2 regions of the Paenibacillus sp. FSL M7-1455 genome follow, and region 2 is predicted to be linked to the other one. Evidence: predicted binding sites of a transcription regulator. Region 2 holds the regulator's gene; the other holds the start of a gene.

Region 1 (15,326 bases), 5.3 Mb from region 2:
CGGCCAGGATCGCGTTGGCGCCCAGCTTGCCTTTGTTCGGCGTGCCGTCCAGTTTGATCATCAGCTTGTCGATGCCGAGCTGGTCCAAAGCGTCCATGCCGATCACTTCGGGAGCGATGATTTCGTTCACGTTTTTCACGGCGTTCAGAACGCCTTTGCCGAGGTAACGGTCTTTGTCCCCGTCGCGAAGCTCAACGGCTTCGTGGGCGCCTGTGGAGGCACCGGATGGAACGATGGCGCGGCCCATGGCGCCGGATTCGAGGTAAACTTCAACTTCTACAGTCGGGTTGCCGCGGGAGTCGAGGACTTCGCGAGCGTACACGTCAGAAATAATAGTCATAGTACTTAGTCTCCTTTGTTTGTGTATTTAGTCCAGTTTCATACCATCTCTATCATTATACCGTTTATTTGCGGCTTGCAATCATCGATTCTCCGGTCATTTCCGCTGGTTTCGGAAGCTGCATCAGATCGAGGATCGTCGGAGCCACGTCGGCCAGGATGCCGCCGTCGCGCAGCGTCACGTTTTCGTCCGTCAAAATGAACGGTACCGGGTTCGTCGTATGCGCCGTAAAAGGTCTTCCCTGTTCGTCAAACACCATGTCGGCGTTTCCGTGGTCGGCGATGATGATCGCTACCCCGCCTTTGGCGATGACCGCGTCAACGACTTTGCCCATGCATTCGTCCGTTGCTTCGACCGCTTTGATCGTCGGCTCCAGCATGCCGGAGTGTCCGACCATGTCCGGGTTGGCGAAGTTCAGGATGATCGCGTCATGTTTTTCGGCTTCGATTTCCTTGACGCAAGCGTCCGCGACTTCGTATGCGCTCATCTCAGGTTTCAGGTCGTACGTGGCCACCTTCGGCGAGTTGATGAGAATCCGGGTTTCCCCTGGAAGCTCGACGTCGCGTCCGCCGCTGAAAAAGAACGTGACATGCGGATATTTTTCCGTTTCGGCGATGCGGAGCTGCTTTTTGTTATGCTGCACCAGCACCTCGCCCAGCGTGTTGTCCAGGTTTTTCGGCTCGTAGGCCACATATCCGCCAACCGTTTCGCTAAAGAGCGTCAGGCAGACGAAATGGAGGTTTTCGGGGAACTTCGGCCCGCGGTCGAATCCGCGGAAGTCCTTGTTCGTGAATACCTGCGACAATTGGATGGCGCGGTCCGGACGGAAGTTCAGAAACACGACGGAATCGCCGCTTTCCACGAGCGATACCGGCTGGCCGTTTTCGTCCACGATGACCGTTGGCTCCACGAACTCGTCGAATACCGATTTGTTGTAGGAATCCGTGACGGCTTCCAGCGGATCGGTATATTTCGGTCCGTCGCCGTACACGATCGCACGGTAGGACTTCTCTACGCGTTCCCAGCGTTTGTCGCGGTCCATCGCATAATAGCGGCCTTGCACGGTCGCGATTTTGCCGATGCCCACTTCCTGGATTTTCGCTTGCATTTCCTGAATGAACTTCTTGCCGGAGTCCGGAGCCACGTCGCGGCCGTCCAGGAACGCATGGATATACACATCATGCATATCCTCTTTTTTGGCAAGATCAAGCATGGCGAACATATGCTCAATGTGGCTATGTACGCCCCCATCCGACAGCAAGCCGTACAAATGCAGCTTTTTGCCGTTATTTTTCGCCGCGCGAACGGCTTCGACCAGCGTAGAGTTCTCGAAAAACTCGCCTTCGCGGATCGATTTCGAAATGCGGGTCAAATCCTGGTATACGATGCGCCCCGCGCCGATGTTCAAATGGCCCACTTCGGAGTTGCCCATTTGACCTTCCGGCAAACCTACGGCTTCGCCGCAGGCGGTCAGCGTCGTATGCGGGTATTTGGCCATCAAGCGGTCATAATTCGGCTTTTTCGCTTGGGCAACGGCGTTGCCCTCCACGGTGTCGCGCAGACCGAATCCGTCCATGATAATCAATGCTACGGGTCTAGGTGCGGTCATCTTACTTCGCCCCCTGAACGAGCTGGATGTAGGAAGCCGGCTGCAGGCTGGCGCCGCCGACAAGAGCGCCGTCGATGTCGCTTTGGCCCATGTACTCGGCTACGTTTTCAGGCTTCACGCTGCCGCCGTACTGGATGCGAACCTTGTTCGCCACGTCTTCCCCGTACAGTCCTTTCACCAGGTCGCGGATGTAGGAGATGACTTCGTTGGCGTCCTGTGCTGTCGAGGATTTTCCCGTTCCGATCGCCCAGATCGGCTCGTAAGCAATAACGGCTTGAGCCGCTTGGTCAGCGGACAGGCCTTGGAACGCCGCTTCGGTTTGCACTTTGCAAACGTCCTTCGTTTGGCCGGCTTCGCGCTCTTCGAGCTTTTCGCCCACGCACACGATCGGCGTCAAGCCGTGGCGGAATGCCGCGTGCATTTTTTTGTTGACGGTCTCGTCGGTTTCGGCAAAATAAGCGCGGCGCTCGGAGTGGCCGATGATGACATAGTCCACGCCAAGCTCCTTCAGCATTTCGCCGCTGATTTCGCCGGTGAATGCGCCGTTGTCCTCAAAATGCAGGTTTTGGGCGCCGATTTTGATGGACGTGCCTTTGACGGCCTCAACCAATGCCGGAAGGTTGGTGAACGGTGCGCAGATGACGCTTTCCACGCCTTCCACTTCCGCTTTGCCCTTCACTTCTTCGATGAATGCTTTGGCTTCCGGAACGGTTTTGAACATTTTCCAGTTGCCCGCAATGATTGGTGTTCTCACTTGCTTCAACTCCTTCTTCGGAAATCCTTACGGCTGTACCCGCCCGGATTATTTATCGTTCAGAGCAACGACGCCAGGGAGCGCCTTGCCTTCCATGAATTCCAGCGAAGCGCCGCCGCCTGTGGAGATATGGTCCATTTTGTCGGCCAGATGGAATTTTTCCGCCGCTGCCGCGGAGTCGCCGCCGCCGATGATCGTGTAACCTTCGGTTTGGGCGCAGGCTTCAGCCACTTCTCGCGTACCGCCCGAAAATGGATCGATTTCGAACACGCCCATCGGTCCGTTCCATACGACAAGCTTGGAATTTTTGATGATTTCGGCGTATTTGGCGCGCGTTTTCGGTCCGATATCCACGCCTTCCCATTTTTCAGGGATGTTGCCCACTTCCACGATATCCACGTTCGCGCTTGCGCTAAAGTCGTCCGCGATGACGATATCGACAGGAAGCAGGAAGTTTTTGCCGAGATCCTTCGCTTTTTGGATAAATCCGAGCGCTACATCCAGTTTCTCATTATCGCACAAAGACATGCCGATTTCATATCCTTGCGCCTTCATGAACGTATAGGACAAACCTCCGCCGATCAGCACGTTGTCCGCGATGTTCAGCAGGTTGTTGATCACGTCGATTTTGTCTTTGACTTTCGAACCGCCGATGATGGCCGTGAACGGACGCTCCGGATTCGACAAAGCTTTGCCGAGCACGCTCAGTTCTTTTTCCATGAGCAGGCCGGATACAGCCGGCAGGTAATGCGCGATGCCTTCCGTGGAAGCATGGGCGCGGTGAGCGGCGCCGAATGCGTCGTTGACGAACAGGTCGGCCAGTTCGGCGAACTGTTTGGCCAGCTCCGGATCGTTTTTCTCTTCCCCAGGGTAGAAACGCACGTTTTCGAGCAAAAGCACGTCTCCGTCGCTCAGTTTCGCGATTTCGGCTTTAACCGCTTCGCCTACGGCCTCATCCACTTTCACGACCGGTTTGCCGAGCAGTTCGGACAGGCGTTCCGCTGCAGGCGTCAGGCGCAGGGAATCGACGAATTCGCCTTTTGGACGGCCCATATGGCTTGCCAAAATCACTTTCGCGCCGCGCTCGGTCAAATATTTGATCGTTGGCAGCGTTTCGCGGATCCGCGTATCGTCCGTAATTTTTCCGTCTTCCAAAGGCACATTGAAGTCCACGCGCACGAATACGCGTTTGCCGCTTACTTCCACATCACGCACAGATTTTTTGTTCATGGTTCGTTCCTCCGTACCCATTTTTTGTTTTTATTCAGGAATTACAGGGGACAAGCTCGTTCGTTTCGGGATTTTTTCAATCCTCTTGTTTTATCTATCCAAACTCTCCATCTGTCTCTATCCAAATCGGATGTATGCTTGTATCCTCTTCAATTCAATTCGGAAATCCGCGGCCATCCGAAAGGCGGCTTCCGATCGGATGTCCGCATTCAATTTACAAAGAGCGGAAACAAAGGTTCTGTTTCCGCTCCGTATATTCCGCTTGACCGGCTATTCTTACTTGGCCAGTTTCGCGAAGTATGCCAATGTGCGAACCAATTGAGCCGTGTAGGACATTTCGTTGTCGTACCAAGCAACGGTTTTTACCAGCTGTTGGTCGCCTACAGTCAGCACTTTGGTTTGAGTTGCGTCGAAGAGCGAACCGAACGTGATGCCTTTGATGTCGGAGGATACGATTTCGTCTTCGGTGTAGCCGTAAGTTTCTGGGTCGGACGCTTCTTTCATGGCCGCGTTGACTTCTTCAGCCGTTACTTTCTTGTTCAGAACCGTAACGAGTTCAGTCAGGGAACCTGTTGGTACAGGCACGCGTTGAGCGGCGCCGTCCAGTTTGCCTTGCAGCTCAGGAAGCACCAGGCCGATTGCTTTTGCAGCGCCAGTGGAGTTTGGAATGATGTTCTCGGCAGCGGCGCGAGCACGGCGGAAGTCGCCTTTTGGATGCGGAGCGTCCAGCGTGTTTTGGTCGCCTGTGTAAGCGTGGATCGTCGTCATCAGGCCGGATACGATGCCGAACTTGTCGTTGAGCGTTTTAGCCATTGGAGCCAGGCAGTTCGTTGTGCAGGAAGCGCCGGAGATGACCGTTTCGGTTCCGTCCAGTGTTTCATGGTTTACGTTGTAAACGATCGTTTTCATATCGCCTGTTGCAGGAGCGGAGATTACGACTTTTTTCGCTCCGCCTTTCAGGTGAAGCTCGGCTTTTTCTTTCGTCGTGAAGAAGCCTGTGCACTCCAGAACGATGTCGACGCCAAGCTCGCCCCAAGGAAGTTCTTCAGGGTTGCGGTTTGCAAGAACTTTGACTTCTTTGCCGTTTACTTTGAAGTAACCGTCATGAACTTCGATGTCCCCGTCGAATTTGCCTTGCGTTGTATCATATTTAAGCAAATGAGCCAACATTTTAGCATCAGTCAAGTCGTTGATTGCCACAACTTCGATGCCTTCCACATTTTGAATGCGGCGGAATGCGAGTCGTCCGATACGTCCAAAACCGTTAATGCCTACTTTTACACTCATTGAATAGTCCTCCCAAAGTTTCTTATTTTGTGAATGTTTGTCATGCCGGCAAGCCGGAAGGCAACATTCATGATTTATTCAAAACAGGCAATTGCGCCTGTGTTGATAACGGGGTTAATGCCCTTCCTAGCCTTGTTCGTCGATCTGCCTGCAGATTTCGACCGCCGCCGCCTCATCCGTCACGAGAATGTCCTCGTGGCCGAACCTTAGCACGGAATGGATGGCCGTCGCTTTGTCTTTCCCGCCGGCAATGCCGATCACGATCTCCGTCCGGATGATGTCCTCCAGCCGGAGGCCCAGCGTAATCATGCGATGAACCACTTCGCCTTGCTCGTTAAAATAGTAGCCGAAAGACTCCGCTACCGCGCCTTCCCGCTGAATCTCCTCCGCTGCGGCCGGATCCAGCCTTCTTCTCCGGGTCATCTCCATCGCGTCGCCGATGCCGTGCATGATGATGCGGCACCTGCGGATTACGTCCACGATTTCCTGAATATTGCGGTCCTGCACAAGCGATTGGTAAGCGTCGTCGCTCAGCAGATCGGGGACATGCAGCAGCCGGTATTGGGCGCCTACGCGTTTGGCCATGGTCGAAGCGATCGTATTGGCCTGAAACTCCACGCTTTCGCCAAGTCCGCCCCTCGCCGGAACGAACCAGCTGTTCTTCATCGAGACGGAAGCATGCGGATTGAGTTCCTCCGCCACCGCGGCCAGCGTGGAACCTCCCGTGACGGCAATCGTGTCTTCCTGATTCATGACGCCGAGCAGCGCCTTCGCCCCTTCGCGGCCGAGATCGCGCTTCGTCAGCGGCGATGCTTCGCAATCCCCCGGCACGACGACGACCTTCCTCAGGCCGTATGTACGGCGGATTTTCTCGCTCAGCTCGTTCAGTCCGAACAGTTCCTTGGCCATCGGGCCCATCTCTTCCAGCAGCCTTCGCCCAGCTTCGCTGATCCTCATGCCGGAGCTATCGATTTCGATAAGCCCCTGGGCTTTCAATAGATCCGTCTCGGCGCGCAGCACCCGCTCCGTCATATGCAGCGAGGCCGCCAGCGTACGCCGGCCGATCAGCTCCGAGAGCATGATCTGATGGAGAATGTTGTACCTTGTCTTGAGCACGTCCATGAGATCAGGCAGAAGCTGCTTTTGTATCTCTAATATTTTCCGCATTTGCTCTCCACTCCTGCAACTTCAACTTCCATCTCTCCTGCTCCCTGGCCCTAAAACGTCCCACAGTAACGATTTAAGTCCCACTTATATTCTACTCAATTTCACCCCTTGTTGCAAGTAGTCCACCGTCTATCCTTCACATTATTCTTTCCTCTTATACAGGCGTTTGCGGGCTATTTTCCACGGTTTCAAAACATCTGCTTGCAATTCCGCAAAATTTATCATATAATAACTCTTGCTGTACGGAATATATGAGGCTGCGGCCTTCCGGAAATCCGATTGAAGCAGCGTTTGAAATATGCGCCCGTGGTCCAATGGATATGACGCAGGCCTCCGGAGCCTGAGATCGAGGTTCAATTCCTCGCGGGCGCGCCATTTTATTTTTAATGAAAAGCATCTACCATAAGATTAACCTCAACAGCCAAAGCCAATCATGGCTATTTTTTTTGCCCTGAGTTTGACTTTCTTTGACTTTTTGTTCGAAATTGTTTATCATGTGGTTAATACGGTAAGAGTAAGTATAGAATCATCGATAGTTGATCCAAGGACGCTGCAAACATTCAAGGATCGCGTTCGACCGGGAGCGGCATGGACCCGATGGTCCGGCCCGTTGCCTTCCCCGTTGGCCCGCGGTCCGGGACCGAATGTTGCAACATCCGCATATCCATCTATATAGGGAGGTTTTCCACGTGAGTTATATACCTATGGTCGTTGAACAAAGCAACCGCGGCGAACGCGCCTACGACATCTATTCCCGCCTTTTGAAAGACCGCATCATTTTCCTGGGATCCGATGTCAACGACGTGGTAGCCAATTCGATCATTGCCCAGCTGCTTTTCCTGGCTGCCGAAGACCCTGACAAAGACATCCACCTCTACATCAACAGCCCAGGCGGTTCCATCACGGCCGGCATGGCGATTTTCGATACGATGCAATACATCAAGCCGGATGTGTCCACCATCTGCGTGGGCCTGGCCGCTTCCATGGGCGCATTCCTGCTGAATGCAGGCGCCAAAGGCAAACGCTACGCGCTGCCGAACAGCGAGATCATGATTCACCAGCCTTTGGGCGGTGCCCAAGGACAAGCAACGGATATCGAAATCCGCGCCCGCCGCATTTTGAAAATGCGCGACACGCTGAACCGCATCCTGGCCGAACGTACAGGCCAACCGCTGGAGCGCATCGAGCGCGACACCGACCGCGACTACTTCATGAGCGCGCAGGATGCAGCTGAATACGGCATTATCGATAAAGTGCTTGAGCATCCTCCGGTCCAAAGCGTCTAAACACCATATCTAGATGCAGGACGTCAAGGGCTCCCGAAAAGATCTTTTTTTGATCTTTCGGGAGCCCTTTTTTGCCGCGCCCTGCCGCCGATTCTACCTGTTCTAGCGCAACCGCTCTCATAGGGAATTCGTCATTTGTCCATTGACGAACCCAATATATTGATGTAAAATTCAATTTACCAACTACATATTGATCCCAAACATCATATATAACCTATTACGACTTGCATTCGCCTAAGGACGCAGCGTCGTTTTTTTTGCAAAGATTCGGTAGGAGTGATAGAGTATGCTGGTTGTCTACGATTCCAAGACAGGGAATGTCAGACGTTTCATAAACAAGCTGAATATGCGGAGCGTGTCCATCGCCGAGAAGGATGAAATCGACGAGCCTTACGTGCTCGTGACATACACGACCGGTTTCGGGCAGGTCCCCGAGAAAGTAAAATCGTTCCTGTCCCGCAACAGCAAAATGCTGCGCGGCGTATCGGCCAGCGGGAACCGGAACTGGGGCCCCCGCTTCGCCAAAAGCGCGGACACGATCTCCGAAATGTACGATGTGCCGATCCTCACGAAATTCGAGCTGTCGGGAACAACGCAGGATATAGAAACTTTTGTTGAAAGGGTGCGGACTATTGAAGCATATTGAATTGAACAACGAATTGATGCAGCGGGGGGCTGACGGTTATTTCCAGCTTTCCAAAGATAAAGAAGCGGTCGCAGCCTTTATGGAGGAAGTCGAGAAGGACACGATGAAGTTCGGTTCCCTCCGGGAAAAACTCGACTACCTGATCCAAAACGACTACTACGAAAACGTGTTTGAAAAATACACGTACGAGGAAGTCGAATCCGTGTTTAACCTGACGGCAAGAAGCGACTTCCAGTTCCAGTCCTACATGGCGATCTCGAAGTTCTACAAGGACTACGCGATGAAGACGAACGACAAAACGATGTACCTCGAGCAGTATCCGGACCGGGTGGCCATCGTAGCCCTGCATCTGGGAGACGGGGACATCGGGAAGGCGTTGCGGATCGCGGAAGCCATGATCGACCAGCGCTTGCAGCCGGCGACGCCGACCTTCCTGAACGCGGGCAAAAGCCGCCGCGGCGAGCTGGTATCCTGTTTCCTTCTGGAAATGGACGACTCCCTCAACTCGATCAACTACGTGCTCGGAACCTGCATGCAGCTGTCCAAAATCGGCGGCGGCGTGGCGGTGAACCTCTCGAAGCTTCGCGGACGCGGAGAACCGATCAAAGGGGTAGCCGGAGCGGCTAAAGGCATCATGCCCGTGCTCAAACTCATGGAGGATGCCTTTTCTTATGCCGACCAGATGGGCCAACGCAAAGGATCGGGCGCCGGATACTACAACATTTTCGGCTGGGACGTCATCGAATTCCTGGATTCGAAAAAAATCAACGCCGACGAAAAACTGAGAATCAAAACGTTGTCCATCGGACTCATCATTCCGAACAAATTTTATGAGCTTGCCGCTCAAAACAAGCCGCTCGTCGTATTCGGCCCATATTCCGTCTACAAAGCCTACGGCAAACATTTGGACGACCTGGACATGGACGAGATGTACGAGGAGCTGCTTGCCAACGACCAAGTCACCAAAAAAACGGTGATGAGCGCGCGCGACATGCTGACGAAAATCGCTTCCACCCAGCTGGAATCCGGTTATCCTTACATCGTGAACAAAACGAACGCCAACCGCGTGCATGCGCTGAAGGATATCGGCCAGATCAAAATGTCCAACCTGTGCACCGAGATCTTCCAGCTGCAGGAGACGTCGGAAATCAACGACTACGGCATCGAGGACATCATCCGCCGCGACATCAGCTGCAACCTGGCGTCCCTGAACATCGTCAACGTGATGGAACAACGCAAGGTGAAGGATTCCGTCCATGTCGGCATCGAAGCCTTGACGGTGGTCAGCGACCTGTCCAAGATCGAAAACGCCCCAGGCGTGCAGCGCGCGAACCGCGAACTGCATTCCGTCGGACTCGGGGCCATGAATTTGAACGGTTACCTTGCGAAAAACAAAATCGCCTACGAAAGCGCGGAAGCCAGAGAGTTCGCCAGCACGTTCTTCATGATGATGAACTTCTACTCCATCGAAAAAAGCATGGAGATCGCCCGCGACCGCGGCGAGACATTCAAAGATTTCGAAAAATCCGAATACGCCAAAGGCACTTACTTCGACAAGTATCTCGAGACGGACTTCCGTCCGACGTCCGAACGCGTTCAGAAGCTGTTTGAAGGCATCGAAATCCCAACTCCGGAGGATTGGGCCCGCCTGAAGGAGCAAGTGCAAAAACACGGCTTGTACCATGCCTACCGTTTGGCGATCGCGCCGACGCAAAGCATTTCGTACATCCAAAACGCCACGTCCAGCGTCATGCCGATCGTCGAACACATCGAAACGCGTACATACGCAAATTCGACGACCTACTATCCGATGCCGTTCCTGAGCGCGGAGACGCAGTGGTACTACAAATCGGCCTACAACATCGACCAGTTCCGCCTGATCGACATGATCGCCGCGATTCAGCAGCACGTGGATCAAGGCATTTCGACCGTACTTCATGTCAACAGCACCGTGTCGACCCGCGAGCTGTCCCGTTTTTACGTATACGCCGCCCAGAAGGGGCTCAAATCGCTGTATTACACCCGGACGAAAAAGCTGTCCATTGAAGAGTGCACCAGCTGCGCTGTCTAAAAAATTGATCATACGGCAAGGCAATCGCGGGGACCTCGGGTCCCTCGTTGCCTTCTTATATAAAGGAGCTATCGCCTAATGAAAGCAGTAAACTGGAACCGGCCGGACGACGATTTTACGTTGATGTTCTGGCAGCAAAACATTATGCAGTTCTGGACCGACGACGAAATCCCCCTGTCCGACGACAAAATGGACTGGATCAAAATGACGGACGACGAGCGTACGGTCTACAAGCATGTCCTCGGCGGCTTGACGCTGCTTGACACGCTGCAGGGCGGCGTAGGCATGCCTAAGATCCTGGAGCATGTGGAAGGGCTGCAGCGCAAGGCTGTGCTCGGCTTCATGTCCATGATGGAGCAGATCCATGCCAAATCCTACAGCAGCATTTTCACGACGCTTGCCTCGACGGAGGAAATCGACGCGATTTTCCGCTGGGTCGAAGAAAACGAGCAGCTGCAGTTCAAAGCGAAGCAAATCGAGTCCTGGTACAAAAACATCAACTCCGATCAGGACCTGTACCGGGCCATGGCCGCTTCGGTTTTCCTGGAAAGCTACCTGTTCTACAGCGGCTTCTTCTATCCGCTTTATCTCGCCGGCCAGGGCAAAATGACGAGCAGCGGCGAAATCATCGACCTCATCATCCGGGACGAGAGCATACACGGCCTGTACGTCGGCCTGCTCGCCCAAGAGCTGTTCCAGACGTTTACCCCTGAGGAACAGGCTCAGCTGCAAAAAGAGCTGTATGAGCTGCTGGAGACGCTGTATCAGAACGAGGTCGTCTACACCGATGCATTGTACGCTCCGATCGGTTTGCAGGAGGAAGTCAAAACCTACGTCCGCTATAACGCCAACAAAGCGCTGATGAACCTCGGCTTCGAGCCTCATTTCCCTGAAGAGCCGATCAACCCGATCGTGTTCAACGGCATCAGCACGCATACGAAGCAGCACGACTTTTTCTCGAAAAAAGGCAACGGCTATGTGCGCGCGATCAACATCGAACCGCTGTCCGACGAGGACTTCGTATTTGACGTATAAAATGCCCGGCGGGAATGCGCTAGGGATCATAACAATAAAAAAACAGGCGGCATAGGGAGTCATCCCTTGCCGCCTGTTTTCATTTGTTATTTAAACGCCGCGAACGGGTCGGTTCCTTTCGGAAGCAGCTCGCCGAAGCTGAAGGCATACGTCGGAAAACCTGCCGCGTAAGGCGCGATTTCGTACTGCTGGTAGAAGATTGCGAATCCTCCTTCTTTCAGATAGAAATCGGGTTGGTCCTTCAGGCCGGCGGTAACGTCGCTAAATGCCGTGTCCTTCGTTTTTTGCTTCAGCATGCGATCGAGTTTTTGCTTGTAATCCGGCGCAGCCTTCAGCAGATCGTCCAATCCGAGCTGTTTGCCGTCCTTCAGGGAGAAGGTCAGGCCTTCGCGGAACGTGCCGCCGTGCGCGCCGCCCGTGTAGCCGTATTGGTCCGTGACGATGCTCAGCACGCCCTCGCGGTTAAACGTCACCGCAAAGTTTTGCACGAAGTCGTACGTGTGCTCGATCTTGCCGTCCCGATGGCTTGCCTGCTCCTCGCTGCTTTTCGCGAATTGCTCCGCTTTTTCCTTCAATACGGCATTGATCTTCTGCTCCACGTCCTCGCCAAGCCCGCTCACTTTCGGATAATGGATGACGATGCTCGCGTTTTTGTTGGTTTTCGTGATCGTTTCGCTCGTGATGCCGATTTTGTTCATCGTCTGCTTGCCGAGTTCCAATGACTTCAGGGAAGGATTCCACGTCCCCTTGATGCCCATATAATCGCCCAGAAGCTTGAAAGGCACGTACAAGTGGCCGTTCAGGTTCTTTGCTTCATACTGGTCGCTGCCGCTGTTATCGTAAATGGAGTACCCGTTCAGATTGGTGCCGACGCCGTAATCGGATACCTCCAGATTCAGCTTCATGATGCCGCTGCCGACGCTGTACGTTTTCGTTCCCGGATTATAATGAAGCGGCAGGCCCAATGCGTCGCGAAGCACCGTGATCGGAATCATCGTGTTGCCGTTGACGATTTTCCCCTGCTGCGTCAGCGTTTTGCCGTTAGCCTTCAGCGTTACCGCAGGCTGGACGTTTTGCTTGGCTGCCGTTTTGCCTGCAGGAGCCGCCTGCACGTTTCCTCCCGTTACGCTTGCTCCGCCAAACAGCACGCCGGCGGCCAGCACGGCCGCTCCCCACTTCATTCCTTTGTTCATCCTTAAAATCCCCTCTCTCCAAACATTGCCGCATATGCTAGTCATATGAACGATTACTTTCATTACCCATGGAACGATTATATAAAACTTGCCATGGCAATAGATGACAAACCCGGTTACAGTATTGTCGTTAACCAAGGGAAAAAGTATAAATTTGTTCATTTCTCCGGCTTTGTTCGGGAGCCGCGCTCTGCCGATGGTTATTTGGCCCGGGGGCGACGGTTATAGCCCTTCTCGTCGTAAGGCTGAAGTTTTTCCAGCCACGCTTTCTCCATCTGGGCCACCTTTTCCTTGTATACCCGCTGCTGCTCGAGATCGTTGGGCGACTGCGGGTCAGGGCGCAGCTCCTCCAAAATTTCAAAGGCAAAGGCATCCTCGCCAAGCTCTTTCCAATCCTTTTGCAATTCGGGACTGACGTGGTAGTTCGAAGCCAGCTTCGCCTTCTGGCCGTTTATCGCGCCGGGCATGTTGGTGCTGCTGGTCACGTAGATTTTGCCGCTTTGCTTGTTGCGGATTTGAAACACCCCCATCGGACGCGGCGTGTTCATATATTCGTTGACCAATTCTTTTCTGCGTTGTTGGTCCTTCATGTTTTTCTTCCCCTTTCCTTGGTTTTCAGGCTGTTTGGCCCAATATTGGCTTCCGTCCGGCTTGCGGTCCAAAAAACCGTATTCGATTAAAAATCTGCGCAGCGTGACGTAATCCTCGAAACGGGCTTCCAGGATCTGATTTACCTCATGCTCCGTGTAGGTATGCCCTGCCTCGAAATCGCCGGCAATGTGGCGCAGCACGGCCAGCCTGCGTTTCTCCTGCTTCGGAAAAGAAGTTAGCGGGCCTTCCGGCCCGGCCGTAAAATATTTGCTTACGATCTTCTCCCGTTCGTCTTCGGATATGCCCGGCGCTCCCGGCAGCTTGGACTGGGATGGCTTGGTTGGGACGGAAGCCGTCCGGCCGGCATTTTTCCCGCCTTCCTCCATCAGCTCCATGACCGCCAGAAACAATTTGGCCTGCTTCATTTTCTCGCGCAGCATAAAACGGTGGTTGCGGATCGTGGAAGTGCTCCCTCCGTCCAACTCGGCAATGATGTCGTGATCTGTGAGCCCCTGATGGAAATAACCAATCAGCTTGCGCTGCAAATCGGTCAGTCCCGTCATTTTTTTATCCAGGCTAAGCAAGTAATCGAGCATGGAATGATGTTGTTGCTGAATGTGGCGGCGCATCGATTTTTCCGCTTCGTAAAACACGCCCGCTTCCTGATAGACGATCCCCTTTTCCGTTTGGTATCCGCAGACAAGGCATGTGTACGTATCCAGCAGGGAATCCTCTTTGTACCCCCTCTTCAAATCATGAATATCCGCATTCAGCAATTCATCCGAAACGCTTTCCACCAATAAACAACCTCCTGAATTATTTATTATATATTAGACATTTTATATTATTGTCTATGTTTTATCAAATTTCTTTTTGTTTCAGCGCGCAAAAAGCCCCTTTCCTGATGGAAAGGGGCCTTGTTTCATATGCTTTAATCACGATTGACGGTTATTCCCGCCCGCTTTTCAGTTCGGTCCAGTAACGGTCGTAGACCTGAAGGGTCTCGCCGACGTCGCCGAGCCATTCGGTGCGTTTCAGTTCTTCTTCGGACAGGTTGATCATATGGTTGTTGCGGTATTCTTCACTGTGATAAGGCATCGCCTTGGCGTTCGGATCGCTGTAGCCGATGGACTCGTAGTTTTTCGCGCTGACCTGCGGATCCAGCATGTAGTTGATGAATTTTTCGGCCAGCTCCTTGTTTTTCGCGCCTTTCGGAATCGCGTAGTTATCGGAGAAAATCGTCGATCCTTCCTTCGGAACCACGTATTCGATATCCGGATTATCCTTGACGATGAAAGCGGCGTCGCCGGACCATACCGTGCCGATCCAGCCTTCCTCTTGAATCATCTTTTGCTTGATCGTGTCCGTATCAAAGGCCAGGACGCTCGGCACCAGCTTTTTCAGATCGTCAACGGCGGCTTTGATTTCGCCTTCGTTGGTCGTGCTGTTCGAATGCCCCTGCTTTTTCAGCGCCATGCCGATGACCTCGCGGTTATCGTCCAGCAGCAGCACTTTCCCTTTGTAGGCAGGGTTCCACAGGTCTTCCCAGCTGTCGATTTTGTCCTTCACGTATTTTTTGTTATACGCGATCCCGGTCACGCCGGACATGTAGACGATCGAATATTTGTTGCCCGGATCAAACGCCGGATTTTTCAGCGACTCCTGAATGTTGGCGAAGTTCGGGATGTTCTTCATGTCGAGCGGCTCGAGCAGCTGGTTTTTGATCATCGTGGCCACCATGTAATCGGATGGTTGGATCAGATCATAGCCGCCTCCGCCTGCTTTGATTTTGGCCAGCAGGTCCTCATTGTTTGCATAGGTGTCGTACGTAATATCGACGTTGTACTTGTTTTCGAAGTCCTTCAGCACGTCCTCGTCGAAATTGTCCGCCCAACTGTAAATATGAAGCGACTCCTTGGAGGAACAGCCCCCCATAGCGGTCAATGACAATGCGGCAATAGCCCCTGCCAGCAGCAAGCCGGCGATACCCTTTCTTTTCACAGTTACATATCTCCTCTCTTTCCGTTACTCCGTTTTTTAATTGGAAATGATGCGGTTCCCCGCCAGGATCGTTGTTAAATCGGAAGCATTTTGTGTTTTTTCTGCCCTTTGCCGCG
Region 2 (15,326 bases):
GTTATCCTCTCTGGTAAATGCCTGAGGCTAAAGCGTACTTCTCCTGCTCATCGCTCTTTCGATCACTTCGTCTATAATATCCGGCCTGTTCTTATAGACAGGCTCTATAGATCTTATTTTGGTAGTTATTATATCCGAAAATACATCGGGCTGACAAGAAAGTTTTCGGGATTTGGGCGCAGCCTTCCCGGTCAAGCTCCCTTGATCTGCGATCTCAGCCGTTCGATGACCCGGTCCTTGCCGAGCAAATAGATCGTTTCGTTCAGGTCGCGCCCGTGCATCTGGCCCGTCAGCGCCACGCGGATCGGCATAAAGAGCTGTTTGCCTTTAAAGCCCGTTTCCTTTTGCACCTCTTTGATCATGGCCGCGATCTGCGGCGCCGAATATTCGGCGGAAGCTTCGATTTTTTCAAGCAAGGCTTTCAGCACGGCCGGCACATGCTCCTCGCCCAAAATCGGCAGGGCTTCGGCGTCCACTTCCAGATGGGTCCGGAAAAACATGGCCGATAATTCGACGATGTCCGAAGCGGCGACCATTTGCTCTTGGTACAGGGCAACCAGTTTTTTCGCCCACGCTTCCTGTTCGGCGGAAAGCTCGGCAGGAAGGCGGCCCGCTTTTTGCAAATGCGGAATCGCAAGCTTGGCGATACGTTCCGGGTCGGCTTTTTTAATGTATGCGTTGTTCAGGTGCGCCAGCTTGTTCTGGTCAAACACCGCCGGGCTTTTCGACAGACGGTCCGGATTGAAGATTTTGATCAATTCCTCCAGGCTGTAGATCTCCTCTTCCCCTTCGGGCGACCAGCCGAGCAGGGCGATGAAGTTGACGAGCGCTTCGGGCAAATATCCGAGCTGGTCGTATTGCTCGATGAACTGGATGATCGATTCATCCCGTTTGCTGAGCTTTTTGTGGTTTTCGTTCACGATCAGCGTCATATGGCCGAAACGCGGCGGCTCCCAGCCGAGCGCTTCATAAATCATCAGCTGCCGCGGCGTGTTGGAAATATGGTCTTCCCCGCGCAGCACGTGGCTGATTTGCATCAGGTGATCGTCGATGACGACCGCGTAGTTGTATGTCGGAATGCCGTCTTTTTTGACGATGACGAAGTCGCCGGTATCCTGGGTATTAAACGAAATCGTTCCTTTGACCATATCGTCGAACGTATACGTTTTGTTTTCGGGAACGCGGAAACGGATGCTTGCCACGCGCCCTTCCGCTTCGTACGCCTTGCGCTGCTCTTCGGTCAGATTGCGGTGCTTGCCGGAATAACGCGGGGTTTCGCCGCGCGCAAGCTGCTCTTCCCGTTCCTTTTCAAGCTCTTCTTCCGTGCAGTAGCAGTAATAAGCAAGCCCTCTGTCCAGCAGCTCCTGCGTGTATTTGTTGTAAATGTCGAGACGTTCGGTCTGACGGTAAGGTCCGTACTCCCCGCCGATATCGATGCTTTCGTCCCAATCGAGGCCGAGCCATTTCAAATATTTCAGTTGGCTTTCTTCGCCCCCGGCGATGTTGCGCTTGACGTCGGTATCCTCGATCCGGATCACGAAGTCCCCGCCCTGATTGCGGGCATACAAATAGTTGAACAGCGCCGTTCTGGCGTTTCCGATATGTAAATGTCCCGTAGGACTCGGTGCGTACCGTACGCGAACTTTATCAGTCATGGTCATACCCCTCCGCATTGTGTTTACTTACGTTTCTACCGCTCAAATCCTTCAAGATGATAGCACATCTTTGACAAGGCAGACAACCGATTGCGCCGCGATTCCTTCGCCTCTGCCGGTGAAGCCGAGCTGTTCAGTCGTCGTCGCCTTGACGTTCACCTGTTCCAGGTCCGCATCAAGGGCGCGGGCGATCACCTCGGCCATCTGCGGGATGTACGGCGCCATTTTCGGCTTCTGCGCGATGATGGTGGAGTCGATGTTCCCCAGGCGGTATCCCCGCTCCTTGGCCATCTCCCATACATGCAGCAGCAGCTTCAAACTATCTGCGTCCTTGAATTTCGGATCGGTATCGGGAAAATGCTTGCCGATATCGCCAAGCCCCAGCGCGCCGAGAATCGCATCGGTCACCGCGTGCAAAAGCACGTCCGCGTCGGAATGGCCAAGCAAGCCTTTTTCGTAAGGAACGGTGACGCCCCCGATGATGCACGGCCTGCCTTCCACCAGCTGATGCACGTCAAATCCTTGTCCTACTCGTATCATCTACTCTTCTCTCCCCTGCGTTTTAACATGAATGCGGCATACTCCAGATCTTCCGGCGTCGTGATTTTGATGTTGGTGTAACTGCCTTCGACGACCGCAACGGGAATGCCCATTCGTTCCACGAGCATGGAATCGTCCGTGCCGACGAAGCCGTCGGCCTCGGCCAGCTCATGCGCTTTTTTCAAATCGGAAAGACGAAAAGCCTGTGGGGTATGGATCGCCCACAGACTTCGGCGGTCGGGGGTTCCTTCGATCATTCCCGAACCGCTCACCCACTTGATGGTATCCTTCACGGGAACCGCCAGCACCGCCGCCCCGGTGAGCAGGGCTTTTTGATGGCATGCCTCGATTCTTTCCGGTTCGACAAACGGTCTGACGCCGTCATGAACCATTACCCATTCCGTGCTGATCTCTAACAAGCCTTTATATACGGACTGCTGTCTTTCCTTGCCGCCCGGCACGATTTTCGCCACTTTGCGAAGCCCGTACCGGTCAATCCACCCGGCGCATCGTTCGATGTCTTCCGCTCCGGTCACCAGGACGATTTCCCGAACCAGCGGCATCCGGTCGAAGACCTCCAATGTATGGATCACGATGGGCTTGTCGTCCATTAGCAGGTACTGCTTGCTTTCGCGGGTCCCCATTCTTGAACCCTTGCCCGCGGAAACCACCACGACGCCCACGCTATTTTGATTGTCCAAAACGAGATTTGCCTCCTCAACCACCGTAAGAAAAAATGTATACCCCCATCATACCCCTTTTACTGGGCTTTTTCCAACAGTTTCGGTTTGGCGAAGATCATCCGTCCGGCCGAAGTTTGAAGCACGCTTGTCACCAGCACTTCCATCATGCTGCCGATGTAATCGCGCCCGCCCTCGACCACGATCATCGTGCCGTCATCCAGATAGGCCACGCCTTGGCCGTGTTCTTTGCCGTCCTTGATGACCTGTACCATGATCTCTTCTCCCGGCAGCACGACCGGCTTTACGGCGTTTGCCAGATCATTGATGTTAAGCACCGACACGCCCTGCAGCTCGCACACCTTGTTCAGGTTAAAATCGTTGGTGACGACTTTCCCCTGCAGCACCTTGGCCAGCTTGACCAGCTTGCTGTCGACTTCGGAAATTTCCTCGAAATCCCCTTCGTAGATCAGGACCCGAACGTCCAGCTCCTTCTGGATTTTGTTCAAAATATCGAGCCCTCTGCGGCCGCGGTTGCGTTTGAGCAAATCCGACGAATCCGCGATATGCTGCAGCTCTTCGAGCACGAACTCGGGAATGACGATCGTTCCTTCGATAAACCCGGTTTTGCAAATATCCGCGATGCGGCCGTCGATAATGACGCTGGTGTCCAAAATTTTATGCTCTTCGATTTTCCGGTCCTCGTACGCATCGGCCTTGCTCCACCGTCCCGAGGTCCACAGCGTCGCCAGCTCGTCTTTTTTGTCCAAACCGACCCGGAATCCGATGTAGCCGCAAAACAACGTCAGCCCCACGGCTGCAATCTCACCCGCTTTTCCCGCCCAAGCAAGGCTCGGATAGATCAGCAGGGATAACAGCAAACCTCCCGTCAAACCGGCCGCTCCCGCCGCCAGTTCATTCATCGGCATTCCCGCAAACATCTGGATCATCGATTGAAAGCGTGCCGCGAGCGCCTGAGCGCACAGGGAACCTATCAACAAAAATAAAATTGCTCCAAGTCCTGCAAACATCAAGCTGCCCCATACGGATTGATCAATACCTAAACTCGGGAACGTCCATCCGGCTGATTGATGAAGGGTATAACCTGTCCAAGCGCCGCACAGACCGGCAAACGCCACGATGAATTTTCTCAGCATAAGTTCCCACACCTCCTTGATTGTATCAGTCATACATATTTCCTTAGCAGTATGGTCCAATTTTGGAGCACATAATCCTTCGCAGCCCAAATTTTTCTATCGGATCTGCAAAAGGTCCTTTCGTTAGGAGTCTCAATTTTGGTTGAAAATGGGCAAATGCCTGGCATATAATGAACTCAATTCTTAAGCTAGAGGTGAAAAGGAAAAATGAGCGCACCAAGTTTACAGGCTTTTCAGGATCAGGTTTCCGAATTGTTGCTCCGTCACCGCAGTCTGCTGGATGTCTTGTCCAAAAACGGGCAAAGCAGCGCATCCGTCAACCGGGCTGTTGCCAAGGCCGTTACGGACTGCGGCTGTATCGAACTCCACGCCACCAAACAGTCCTTTGAACCCGAAGTGAGCCTGGAGGAAGCGAAAGACGTGGCCCGGACTCACGTACGCGGAGAGTTATGCGAAAACTGCAAGGAAATCATCAGCGCCGAACTGGGACGCAATATTTTTTACATGTCGGCCTTGTGCAACCTCCTCGGCATCAACATGGATGAAGTCGTCCAGAAGGAGTCCCAGAAATGCTCCACGCTTGGCTTGTTTAATCTGTCATAGAACGAAAGCAATCCCGCGCATTCGAATAAACGGCAACAAAAAAAGCATTTATTTCCGCTGCGGACAGCGAGAAATAAATGCTTTTTATTTTTCCGGCTAGGAATGATCGTTAAACACGTTTTGATCCGCCGATTGGTCATGATTCCGTCTGCGGGTCAGCTTCTCCACGTTTTGCTTTAATCCGTAGGCCGCATACAGCACCAGCGGAACGAAAATAAGCTTGGATATCTGATCCGGAAAAATCACGGCGACGGCGACTCCCGCGATAATCACGACGGGGGCGTACATCACGGCTTTTTTCGGGAGCCCCACTTTCTTGAAATTCGGATACTTCACCGTGCTAACCATCAAATACGACAGGACCAACATGGCAAAAATCATGTAAGGAGCCGAAATTTCTTTATGGAACAGCGACAACGTGGCCAAAACGCCACCTGCAGCCGGTATAGGCAAACCAATGAAATAGCCCGGAATCCCGGATTGAACGTTAAACCTTGCGAGGCGCAAAGCGCCGCAAATCGGGAATATGGCCGTCACGGCCCAGATGAGCGCATGGTGCATGCCATGAAAAGAAGTAACGTACATGATAAGTGCGGGTGCAACTCCAAAAGAAATGACATCCGAGAGAGAATCCAGTTCCTTGCCGAATTCACTTTGTGCATTGAGCGCCCGGGCCACCCGGCCGTCCAATCCGTCGCAAAGCATCGCAATAATGATCATGATGGCTGCCAAGCTGAATTTGTTGTCAAAGGCCAGCATAATTCCTACCATTCCGAGAAACAAGTTACCTAACGTAAACATGTTCGGAATTGATTTCGTAAACATTATTTCACCTCGAATTTTTTTAGTACCCCCGTATCATCACTTGATTGTATGGCATTTAAATTTGTCTGTCAATGAACACTTGCTCCTGCAACCGCTTCAAACCTTCCTTGATGTTGCGGGCTCTGACTTCGCCAATTCCATCCACTTCATCCAATTCCTCGATGGTTGCCATCATGATATGCGGAAGCCGGCCGAAACGCTCGACCAAATTATGGATGATAACGTTCGGCAGCCGCGGAATTTTGTTCAGGATGCGGTATCCGCGCGGAGCGATCGATTCCTCCGAATTCGCCGCCGAGATCGGATAGCCGAGAAGCCGCATGACGTAATGGATATCCAGCAGTTCATCGTCGGTAGCCCGCTTCAGTCCGGATATCATCTCGCGGATTTTGTCGTCGTTGTCTTCGCGGGCGTAATCCTTGTACAGAAGCCATGCTTCCTCTTCCATGTTGCTGACGAGCTCTTCCATCTGCATGCTGATCAGCCGGCCTTCGTTGCCCAGCTCATTGATATAGCGCTTAATCTCCATTTTGATGCGCAGCACCATTTCGACCCGCTGAATGACATTGACGACCTCCGGTACCGTCACCAGCTCTTCGAATTCTGATGCCGAGAGGTTGGTAAGCGACTGGTTCAGCACCGCCCGGTATTTTTCCAGCGTTTGCAGCGCCTGGTTCGCCTTCGTCAGAATAACGCCGATTTCCTTCAGCGCATATCGAAGCGTGCCTTGATATAAAGTGATAATGTTGCGGCGTTGCGAAATCGACACGACCAGCTTTCCGGTCTGCTTGGCGACGCGCTCCGCGGTACGGTGGCGGATGCCCGTTTCGGTCGAGGAAATGGAGGAATCCGGAATCAGCTGGGTATTGGCGTACAGAATCCGCTTCAGGTCCTCGCTCAAAATGATCGCTCCGTCCATCTTGGCAAGCTCGTAGAGGTAGTTCGGCGAAAAATCGCAGTTGATCGAAAAACCGCCGTCGACCACCTCCATCACTTCCGGACTGTAGCCGACGACAAGCAGCCCGCCGGTTTTGGCTCGCAGCACGTTTTCCAGGCCGTCCCGAAACGGGGTGCCTGGTGCAACCAGCTTGAGCAGGTCATTCATTTTATCCAATTGGCTCGGTTCCTTCATCTCTTATGCCCCCTAATCTAACGCGACCGCTAGCGCATCTGCCACGGTATTGATGCCAATGATTTCGATTCCTTTGGGGTGCTTCCACCCCTTCAAGCTTTTTTCCGGCATGATGATCCGTTTGAAGCCGAGCTTCTCGGCTTCCCTTACCCGCTGCTCGGCACGCGAGACGGCCCGGACTTCGCCGGTCAAGCCTACTTCGCCGAACATCACGTCATACGGTTTTGTCGGAATATCTCGAAAGCTGGAGGCGATGCTGACAGCAATCGCCAAATCGACCGCCGGTTCATCCAGCTTCACGCCTCCGGCTACATTCAAATAGGCGTCCTGGTTCTGGAGGAACATGCCCATCCGTTTTTCCAGCACGGCGATAATGAGCCCCATCCGGTGATGGTCGACGCCCGTGCACATCCGCCGCGGCGACGGAAAATGCGTGGCGGATACAAGCGCCTGGAGCTCGACCAAAACCGGCCGGGTTCCTTCCATGCTGGCCACCACCGTCGAGCCGGCCACCCCAAGCGGACGTTCGGACAGAAACAGTTCGGACGGATTCTCCACTTCCACCAGTCCGGATTCGTTCATTTCGAAAATGCCGATCTCGTTCGTGGACCCGAAGCGGTTTTTCACCGCGCGCAGCAAACGGTATGTATGATGCCGTTCACCTTCAAAATAGAGCACGCAGTCCACCATATGTTCAAGCAGTCGCGGACCCGCGATGGCTCCTTCCTTCGTAACATGCCCGACAAGAACGGTTGCAATGCCCATGCCTTTCGCTACGCGCATGAACCGGGCCGTGCACTCCCTGACCTGGGCCACGCTGCCCGGAGCGCTCGTCACTTCCGGAATGTATACGGTCTGGATGGAGTCGATCACGAGAAACTGCGGTTGAATGCTGTTGATCGCTTCCTCGATCAGATCCATGTTCGTTTCGCAAAGCACGTACAGCTCCGGAGACAAGGCTCCGAGCCGGTCGGCGCGAAGTTTGGTCTGGCGTACCGATTCCTCCCCGGAGATATACAGGACGCGCAGGCCCGACACGGTCAACGCATGCGAGGTTTGCAGCAGCAGCGTCGACTTCCCGATCCCCGGATCGCCGCCGACCAAAATGAGCGACCCCGGCACGATCCCTCCGCCGAGCACGCGGTTCAGCTCGCCGATGCCGGTATGCACGCGCGCTTCATTGCTGCTTTCTATATTTATGATCGAAAGCGCCTTTTCTTTACTATGAAAGAGCGGAGAATTCATCCCCTGCGTTTTAATGACGCTTTCGGTTTCTTCGATCATGGTATTCCAAGCTTGACAACCCGGACATTTGCCATACCATTTGGCAGCCTCATAGCCGCATTCTGTGCAATAAAATTTCGTTTTCGTTTTAGCCATGATCTCTCCTTAGAGGTAATGGATTTTGTCTAAATTTGTCGATCACTCAGAAAATTGGCATTATTATAATTTTACCATTTATTAAGTTTTATCGTAAAGTATTTGAAAAAAGTTTACATAAAGAATAGAAAAACGGTTTTATGGCTTGCATCGTTCCATCCGTATCCGGTCACACAAAAAAAGGACTGGCCCGCCGCTAAACCAGCAGCAGCGGGTCAATCCTTTTCATTAAACTAAGCTGTAGCTTTCATTACGCTTCGGACGTTGCGGATACGTTATCCGCCTTTTTTACCGTCAACTCGCCGTTTTCCTCATCGATTACCAGCGAGTCGCCTTTGGCCACCTTGCCGGTCAGAAGCTCTTCGGACAAACGGTCCTCGATATGCTTCTGAATCGCGCGGCGCAGCGGACGGGCACCGAAAGCAGGGTCGTAGCCTTCCTTCGCCAGGAACGCTTTGGCCTTGTCTGTCAGCGTAAAGTCCACGTCGTATTCGCGCAGCCGTTTGCGGAGTTCTTCGGCCATCAGCGAGACGATTTCGGCGATGTGCTTCTCTTCCAGCGAGTGGAAGACGATGATTTCGTCGATCCGGTTCAGGAACTCCGGACGGAAGCTTTTCTTCAGCTCGCCCATGACTTTGTCTTTCATGTTGTTGTAGTCGGCGCCGGCATCGTTGACCGCCGTAAAGCCGAGCGTGGAGTTCCGTTTGATCGCTTCCGCCCCGACGTTGGACGTCAGAATGATCAGCGTGTTGCGGAAATCGACCACGCGGCCTTTGGAGTCGGTCAAGCGTCCGTCTTCAAGCACCTGCAGCAGGATGTTGAATACTTCCGGATGCGCCTTTTCGATTTCGTCGAGGAGCACGACGGAATACGGTTTGCGGCGAACCTTCTCGGTCAGCTGGCCACCTTCCTCGTAACCGACGTATCCCGGAGGCGCTCCGACCAGTCTCGACGTGGAGTGTTTCTCCATGTATTCGGACATGTCGATGCGGATGACCGCATTTTCGTCGCCGAACATCGCTTCCGCAAGGGCGCGTGCCAGCTCGGTTTTACCTACGCCGGTAGGACCGAGGAAAATAAACGAACCGATCGGACGTTTCGGATCCTTCAGGCCGGCGCGGGAGCGGCGAACGGCGCGGCTGACGGCTTTGACCGCCTCTTCCTGGCCGATGACGCGTTCATGGAGAATGTTCTCCATGTTCAGCAGGCGTTCGGTTTCTTCTTCCTTCAGCTTGCGTACCGGAATTCCGGTCCAGCTGGATACCACTTGCGCGATATCCTCCGGCGTTACCTCGGAATCGGTGCGGCCTTGTTTTTCTTTCCATTGGTTTTTGGTGATTTCAAGCTCTTCGCGGATTTTTTGCTCGGTGTCGCGAAGCGCCGCCGCTTTTTCGAATTCCTGGCTTTGCACCGCCGAATCCTTTTCCTTGCGGATGTCTTCGAGACGGCTTTCCAGCTCTTTCAGGTTTGGCGGGATCGTGTACGTGTGAAGCCTTACTTTCGAACCCGCCTCGTCGATCAGGTCGATCGCTTTATCCGGCAGGAACCGGTCGGAAATGTAGCGGTCGGACAGCTTCACGGCTTCCACGATCGCTTCATCCGTAATTTTCACGCGGTGATGGGCTTCGTAACGGTCGCGCAGGCCGAACAGGATTTGGATCGCTTCTTCCGGGGAAGGCTGATCCACCGTAATCGGCTGGAAGCGGCGTTCCAAGGCGGCATCTTTTTCGATGTATTTCCGGTATTCGTCGAGCGTCGTGGCGCCGATGCATTGCAGCTCGCCGCGGGCCAGCGACGGCTTCAGAATGTTCGAGGCGTCGATTGCGCCTTCCGCTCCGCCTGCGCCGATCAGCGTATGCAGCTCGTCGATGAACAGGATGATATTGCCGGCTTGGCGGATTTCATCCATGATTTTTTTCAGGCGGTCTTCGAATTCGCCGCGGTATTTGGTGCCGGCCACGACCGAACCCATATCGAGGGTCATGACGCGTTTGTCGCGAAGCGTTTCCGGAATTTCGTTGTTGATGATTTTTTGGGCGAGTCCTTCCGCGATCGCGGTTTTACCTACCCCGGGCTCGCCGATCAGTACCGGGTTGTTTTTGGTACGGCGGCTGAGCACTTGAATGACGCGCTCGATTTCATTGCTCCGTCCGATGACCGGATCCAGGTTGCCCTCTTTGGCAATGGCCGTCAGGTCACGGGCCAGAGAATCCAGCGTCGGCGTGCTGACGTTGGCCTGGGAACCGTGGTGGCTGGATACGGCCTCGCTGCTGCCAAGCAGCTGCAGCACTTGCTGGCGCGCTTTGTTCAGGCTGATGCCCAAATTGTTCAATACGCGGGCCGCAACGCCTTCCCCTTCGCGGATCAGTCCGAGCAGGATATGCTCCGTCCCCACGTAGGTATGTCCCAGCTTGCGGGCTTCGTCCATGGACAGCTCGATGACTTTTTTGGCGCGCGGAGTGTAGGCGATATTGGTCGGCTGCTCCTGACCTCTGCCGATGAGCGTTTCCACTTCATCCTGGATTTTTTCGAGTCCGAGTCCTAGCCCGATCAATGCCTTCGCGGCAATGCCGTCACCCTCGCGAATCAGCCCAAGCAAAATATGCTCCGTACCGATGTTGTTGTGTCCTAAACGGACGGCTTCCTCCTGAGCGAGTGCCAGCACTTTCTGAGCGCGTTCCGTAAATCTTCCGAACATCATTCTCCTGCACCTCCATGAGTTTGAAATATGATTTCAAGAATTTTTGCATTCTCGTTTCCATCGAATTCTCGTTTGCTTTCAGTCTAAAACTTCGGCTCAGGCTTTCGCCAGAGTCTCGCGAATCAACCTTGCCCGGTAAATGTCGCGTTCCTCGCTGTTCATGTCGTGGCCGTATTTTTTTTGCAAAAAACCCGGCTGCGTCATGACGTTCAGTTCGTTCATCACCGGAATGGAAGGTCCCTGCACGATCCCCAGGTCTATCCCCAGACGCACGTCCGATAACCGCTGCCCGGCCTCCTTGGAATCCATGACCTCCGCATACGACAAAATGCCGTAAGACCGTTTGATCCGATCCGTAATGCGCAGTCGCGAATCGTTCATAAGGCGTGCCCGCGCGTTTTTTTCGTGTTCGATGATCTGCAATACGACGCTGTGCAGGTTATCGATGATTTCGTATTCGGTTTGCCCGAGCGTGATCTGGTTGGAGATTTGAAACAGGTTACCTATTGCTTCGCTGCCTTCCCCGTAAATTCCTCTTACGGTCAGGCCGACTTGCGAGACCGCGGACAAAATCCGGTTAATCTGCTGCGTCATCACAAGGGCCGGCAGATGCATCATCACCGATGCCCGGAGTCCTGTTCCCACATTGGTCGGACAGCTGGTCAGGTAACCGCGCTTATCGTCAAAAGCGTAATCCACCTCGGCTTCGAACAGGTCGTCGATGGCGGTCGCCTTTTCCCACGCTTCGCGGACCTGGAAACCCGGGTACAGACATTGGATGCGAAGATGATCCTCTTCGTTAATCATAATGCTGACCGATTCGTCCTCGCTGATCATGACGGCTCCGTTTTGGGACTCGCCTGCGAGGCTTGGGCTGATCAAGTGCTTTTCGACCAGCACCCTTTTGTCGATCGGCTCGATTTCATCCAGCTTGACGGTATAAAACGTCCCTAAAGACTTAAGATTCGGAGTCTCCGCCACTTGGGCCAGACGATTGAGCACTTCCTCCGACTGCTGGCGCGTGGCCAAAAGGGGAAAAGGCATGTGCTGCAGGTTCCGTGCGATCCGTACCCGGCTGCTGATCACGATGTCGGAGTCGCTTGCCGTCCCCCGCATCCATTCGCTCAGCGCTTTCTCGGTAAACCGGAGATTGGGCATCACGCATTCCTCCTTAAGCGAATACTTTACTGTCCTGCCATTTCTTTTTCAAGCGTTCTGATTCGATCCCGAAGCTGGGCGGCTTCCTCGAATTCCTCCTGTTGGATCCGCCGCTGAAGCTCGAGCTTCAAATCGTCGATTTGACGTTTCAATTGAATCCGGCTGCCGCTTCTTTTCGGTACTTTACCGACGTGGACGGTGTTCCCGTGCACCCTTTTGAACAAAGGATCGAGGCGGTCGCCAAAATATTTATAACAGGAGCTGCAGCCGAACCGGCCGATTTTGCTGAACTGGGTATACGTCATTCCGCATTCCTCGCACCGCAGGGATTGGGGGGTTTTGACGCTGCTGGCCATCCCTTTGCCCGCGGTTTCAAAATCGAGCAGCCCCGATAGCAAGCTGTGTATGGAGAACCCTCCCGAGGTGCCGGGAAGCATCTCTCCTCTTTCCCTTGCGCAAGTTTCGCAAATGTGAAATTCATTTTTTTCGCCGTTTACGATTTTGGTGAAATGCAGCGTCGCGGGTCTTTTACCGCATTCTTGGCATAACATATTGCTGTACCTCCTTTTCCCTGTAGACTTATTTGCCTAACAAAGAAATCAGCATCGCCTTCATCATTCTTGCACGTAATTCATCCCTGTACGGAAGTTTGACCATCAAAGCCTCCCTGGAAACGGCCGCCCGCATCATGTTCGCTTCACGTTTGGTGAGAACCCGGGCCTCCTCCAGCTGGTAGATGAGCCCTTCCGCGACCGTCTGGTCGATGGTATCGCCAATCGTCTGATGCAGATGAGTATGAAGCGCCGAATATTGCGGAAGATCGATGCGCCGAATCCGGATGTATCCGCCGCCTCCGCGCTTGCTTTCCACGAGATAACCTTTTTCCAGCGTAAAACGGGTGCTTATGACATAATTGATTTGGGAAGGCACGCAAGAAAAATGGTCCGCCAAATCATTACGCTGTATTTCGATCAAACCGTTGGGACTCTCATGCAAAATACTCTTCAGATATTGTTCAATAACATCAGAGATATTACGCATCGTTCATCCTCCACTTGGTTCAGGATTTTGCTTCCGCCCGGTTCCGGACTTCGCGCAAAATCCGCGTATTGCTTGCAGAAAGCCAAGCCGAGTTACCCCATATTCGCGGCCGATGATCCCGGTATTTACTATGGACATTAACCAAAGAGCCGTCATGCGAACCGTAACCCTACAAGCCGCAACAGACGGCGGCAGGGTCTTCAGCAGCGCATGGTTAGTGTAACTTCAGACCATTCGGATCATACATAATCTGCAGGATTCCAACAGTATATGCATGTTTGATCAATAATTGACTTTGACTTTCTTTGACTATATTATAACACATTCTCGCATTTTGCCAAGGGGCGCCCGTAAAATTGCTCCGCAATCGGTATGTACGCCGTTTTGCCTTTCCCAGCATCTTTTATCATTTTTGACCTTTTTGCTTTATTCCATCCCTATAAGCGTACAAGAATATCGCATTTAGTGAGAATTGCTTTAAAGACAGGCATCCGTCCCTTGTTTCCGTGCTTTTATGCCTCATTTCGCGAATAAAAAACTCCCCTGCATTCATGCAGGAGAGTCGGGCATCCGGCGGCCCGGAAATGTTTTAGAAAAAGTCCAACAAAAAGGTTCGGCCAAGGGGGATCACCCGTTCCAAGTATGCGACCGCTTCCGGCTCGCCTGCCAATCTTCCCATGTTCAACAACTCGCCGGGACGTTTGTAACCGAGCATCATCGTCGTCAAGGTCTGGATATCCAAGCTTAGCTGTACCGGTTCCGACGGATCTGCGGCCGTTACGGCTGCTGTTCCCTCCGGAGACAACGCGATTTTCCACTTTCCTTCGTTCCAAGGGGCGTAAGGGTCCTGAATCTGAACCGTCCATGCCTGCTCCTTTCCGTCGCTTTGGAAGGCATATGCCTCAATGAAGCCGGGAACGTTTACGATCCGGGCCATCCCGAACGGAACGATTTCCTGCGTGATTCGCGGATCCGCCAGCATGTATGTCAAACCGTCATCCACCGGCATATGATCGAGCACCGTTTGTTTGATCATGGAATCGTGATTGCCGATAAACGTCCATAACGCCTGTCTGGCTTCTTCCGTCAGGTAAATAAACTCGTACACCTGCATTTCTTGCTTCTGGACTTTATATAAGAGGAAACCTTGCGGTTCGCCCGCTGAATCGTAATATACGGCCGTTTGGTCCTCTTCGTCGTTCAGGATCGCATGCTTCCAGCGGTCTTCATCCCGAACCATCATGCCGTTGTAACGGCTGGCGTAAGCTTCATAGACACGGTTTAAAACCGAGATATCCGTCACGCCGCGGCGAACGGTACCCTCCGTAACTTGTTTGGCGGGCAGTTTTTCCGTAGAAATGACGTATTTTATAAAATCGCTGAACATTTCCCAGCCAAATTTACGGTAAAACGCAAACGAAAACGGATGCAGCATAGAGATCAGCTTTCCGGATTCGTTCATCACTTGCAGCGAATGGGTAAGCAACTGCTTCACCAAGCCCTGTCTACGGTATTCGGGCCATGTGGCCACGCCGGCTACCCCGGACATCGGCATTTTTTTGCCGTTGACGAAAATGTCCACGTTGAGCAGACCCAGCTTGGCGCTTAGGCGCCCCTCTTCATCAAACATGCCCCATGTATTTTCGGGCTTGAATCGTTTCCTGGCTTTCTCTTTCGCCTCCGCGGTCATCTTGTATTGAAAGGCGTACTCGCCCAGCTCCATCGCGGCATCGAATTCTTCCGGTTTTAATGTTCTGATCTCCATCCCGTTTCACCTCGCTATGTATTCGTAAAACGATAAATTAACAAAGCAATTGCGACTTTCTGTGGATTACACATCGAGTATGTCAAACAGGCCTGGCAAAGTCAATGAATTACCCACAAGATCAGGAATTCTAAAAACGACGGCGGGGCTTTATTGCATAAATTAGAACAAAACCTGTGAATGATGGGGATGAATTTGTGAATTTGTGGACGAAATTTTAAGGAAAAGCAGACGGGGTGTGTGCGAGTGGGATAAGTATGTGCACAAAATGAAAATAAATGATCGTATTGTCGCTTTTTCTGTGGATGGCCCAAATGCGTTAGGGATCATCCACAGCGCAATCGGGAATATGTGCATGAAAACTGCGCGAAAACGGGAATATTGGTGCCTTATCCACTGTGTAATCGTAAATCTCGCTTCTTTATCCACAGCAAATAAAAAAACCACCGTCGATTGTTCATCAACAGTGGTCCTTCGCTTGGCAGCGTCCTACTCTCCCAGGACCCTTCGGTCCAAGTACCATCGGCGCTGGAGGGCTTAACGGTCGTGTTCGGGATGGGTACGCGTGGAACCCCTCCGCTATCGCCACCAAACGATTCAAGTGGTTTGATCACCTGAAAACTAGATACGAAACGTTTGCGTTTTATTTTCCGTAGCATTTCCCGGTTTTAAATCCGGGGCCCCCGAAA

Evidence for each region. The regulator CtsR, encoded in region 2, represses protease genes until heat stress. The targets are predictions, from matches to a motif close to ATGGTCAATAAAGGTCAAACA.
Region 1: a site for CtsR is predicted at 6,842-6,862, ahead of clpP (ATP-dependent Clp endopeptidase proteolytic subunit ClpP). Genes of this name have one in related genera too.

Annotation. Positions count from the first base shown of each region.
Region 1 is NZ_JBBORO010000001.1:172,562-187,887, reverse strand. Features, by position in the region: gene eno (phosphopyruvate hydratase) at 1-340, opposite strand, end outside; gene gpmI (2,3-bisphosphoglycerate-independent phosphoglycerate mutase) at 405-1,949, opposite strand; gene tpiA (triose-phosphate isomerase) at 1,951-2,703, opposite strand; gene NYE48_RS00910 (phosphoglycerate kinase) at 2,752-3,933, opposite strand; gene gap (type I glyceraldehyde-3-phosphate dehydrogenase) at 4,210-5,220, opposite strand; gene NYE48_RS00900 (sugar-binding transcriptional regulator) at 5,347-6,387, opposite strand; tRNA gene NYE48_RS00895 (tRNA-Arg) at 6,688-6,762, shown strand; gene clpP (ATP-dependent Clp endopeptidase proteolytic subunit ClpP) at 7,077-7,673, shown strand; gene nrdI (class Ib ribonucleoside-diphosphate reductase assembly flavoprotein NrdI) at 7,960-8,319, shown strand; gene nrdE (class 1b ribonucleoside-diphosphate reductase subunit alpha) at 8,306-10,390, shown strand; gene nrdF (class 1b ribonucleoside-diphosphate reductase subunit beta) at 10,469-11,425, shown strand; gene NYE48_RS00870 (PdaC/SigV domain-containing protein) at 11,512-12,618, opposite strand; gene NYE48_RS00865 (DUF2087 domain-containing protein) at 12,819-14,006, opposite strand; gene NYE48_RS00860 (polyamine ABC transporter substrate-binding protein) at 14,158-15,144, opposite strand; gene NYE48_RS00855 (ABC transporter permease) at 15,285-15,326, opposite strand, start outside.
Region 2 is NZ_JBBORO010000001.1:5,459,486-5,474,811, forward strand. Features, by position in the region: gene gltX (glutamate--tRNA ligase) at 192-1,655, opposite strand; gene ispF (2-C-methyl-D-erythritol 2,4-cyclodiphosphate synthase) at 1,707-2,195, opposite strand; gene ispD (2-C-methyl-D-erythritol 4-phosphate cytidylyltransferase) at 2,192-2,896, opposite strand; gene NYE48_RS25110 (PIN/TRAM domain-containing protein) at 2,956-4,032, opposite strand; gene NYE48_RS25115 (DUF1573 domain-containing protein) at 4,240-4,635, shown strand; gene pssA (CDP-diacylglycerol--serine O-phosphatidyltransferase) at 4,732-5,460, opposite strand; gene disA (DNA integrity scanning diadenylate cyclase DisA) at 5,516-6,592, opposite strand; gene radA (DNA repair protein RadA) at 6,605-7,972, opposite strand; gene clpC (ATP-dependent protease ATP-binding subunit ClpC) at 8,223-10,673, opposite strand; gene NYE48_RS25140 (protein arginine kinase) at 10,770-11,831, opposite strand; gene NYE48_RS25145 (UvrB/UvrC motif-containing protein) at 11,858-12,382, opposite strand; gene NYE48_RS25150 (CtsR family transcriptional regulator) at 12,411-12,872, opposite strand; gene NYE48_RS25155 (GNAT family N-acetyltransferase) at 13,462-14,637, opposite strand; rRNA gene rrf (5S ribosomal RNA) at 15,114-15,230, opposite strand.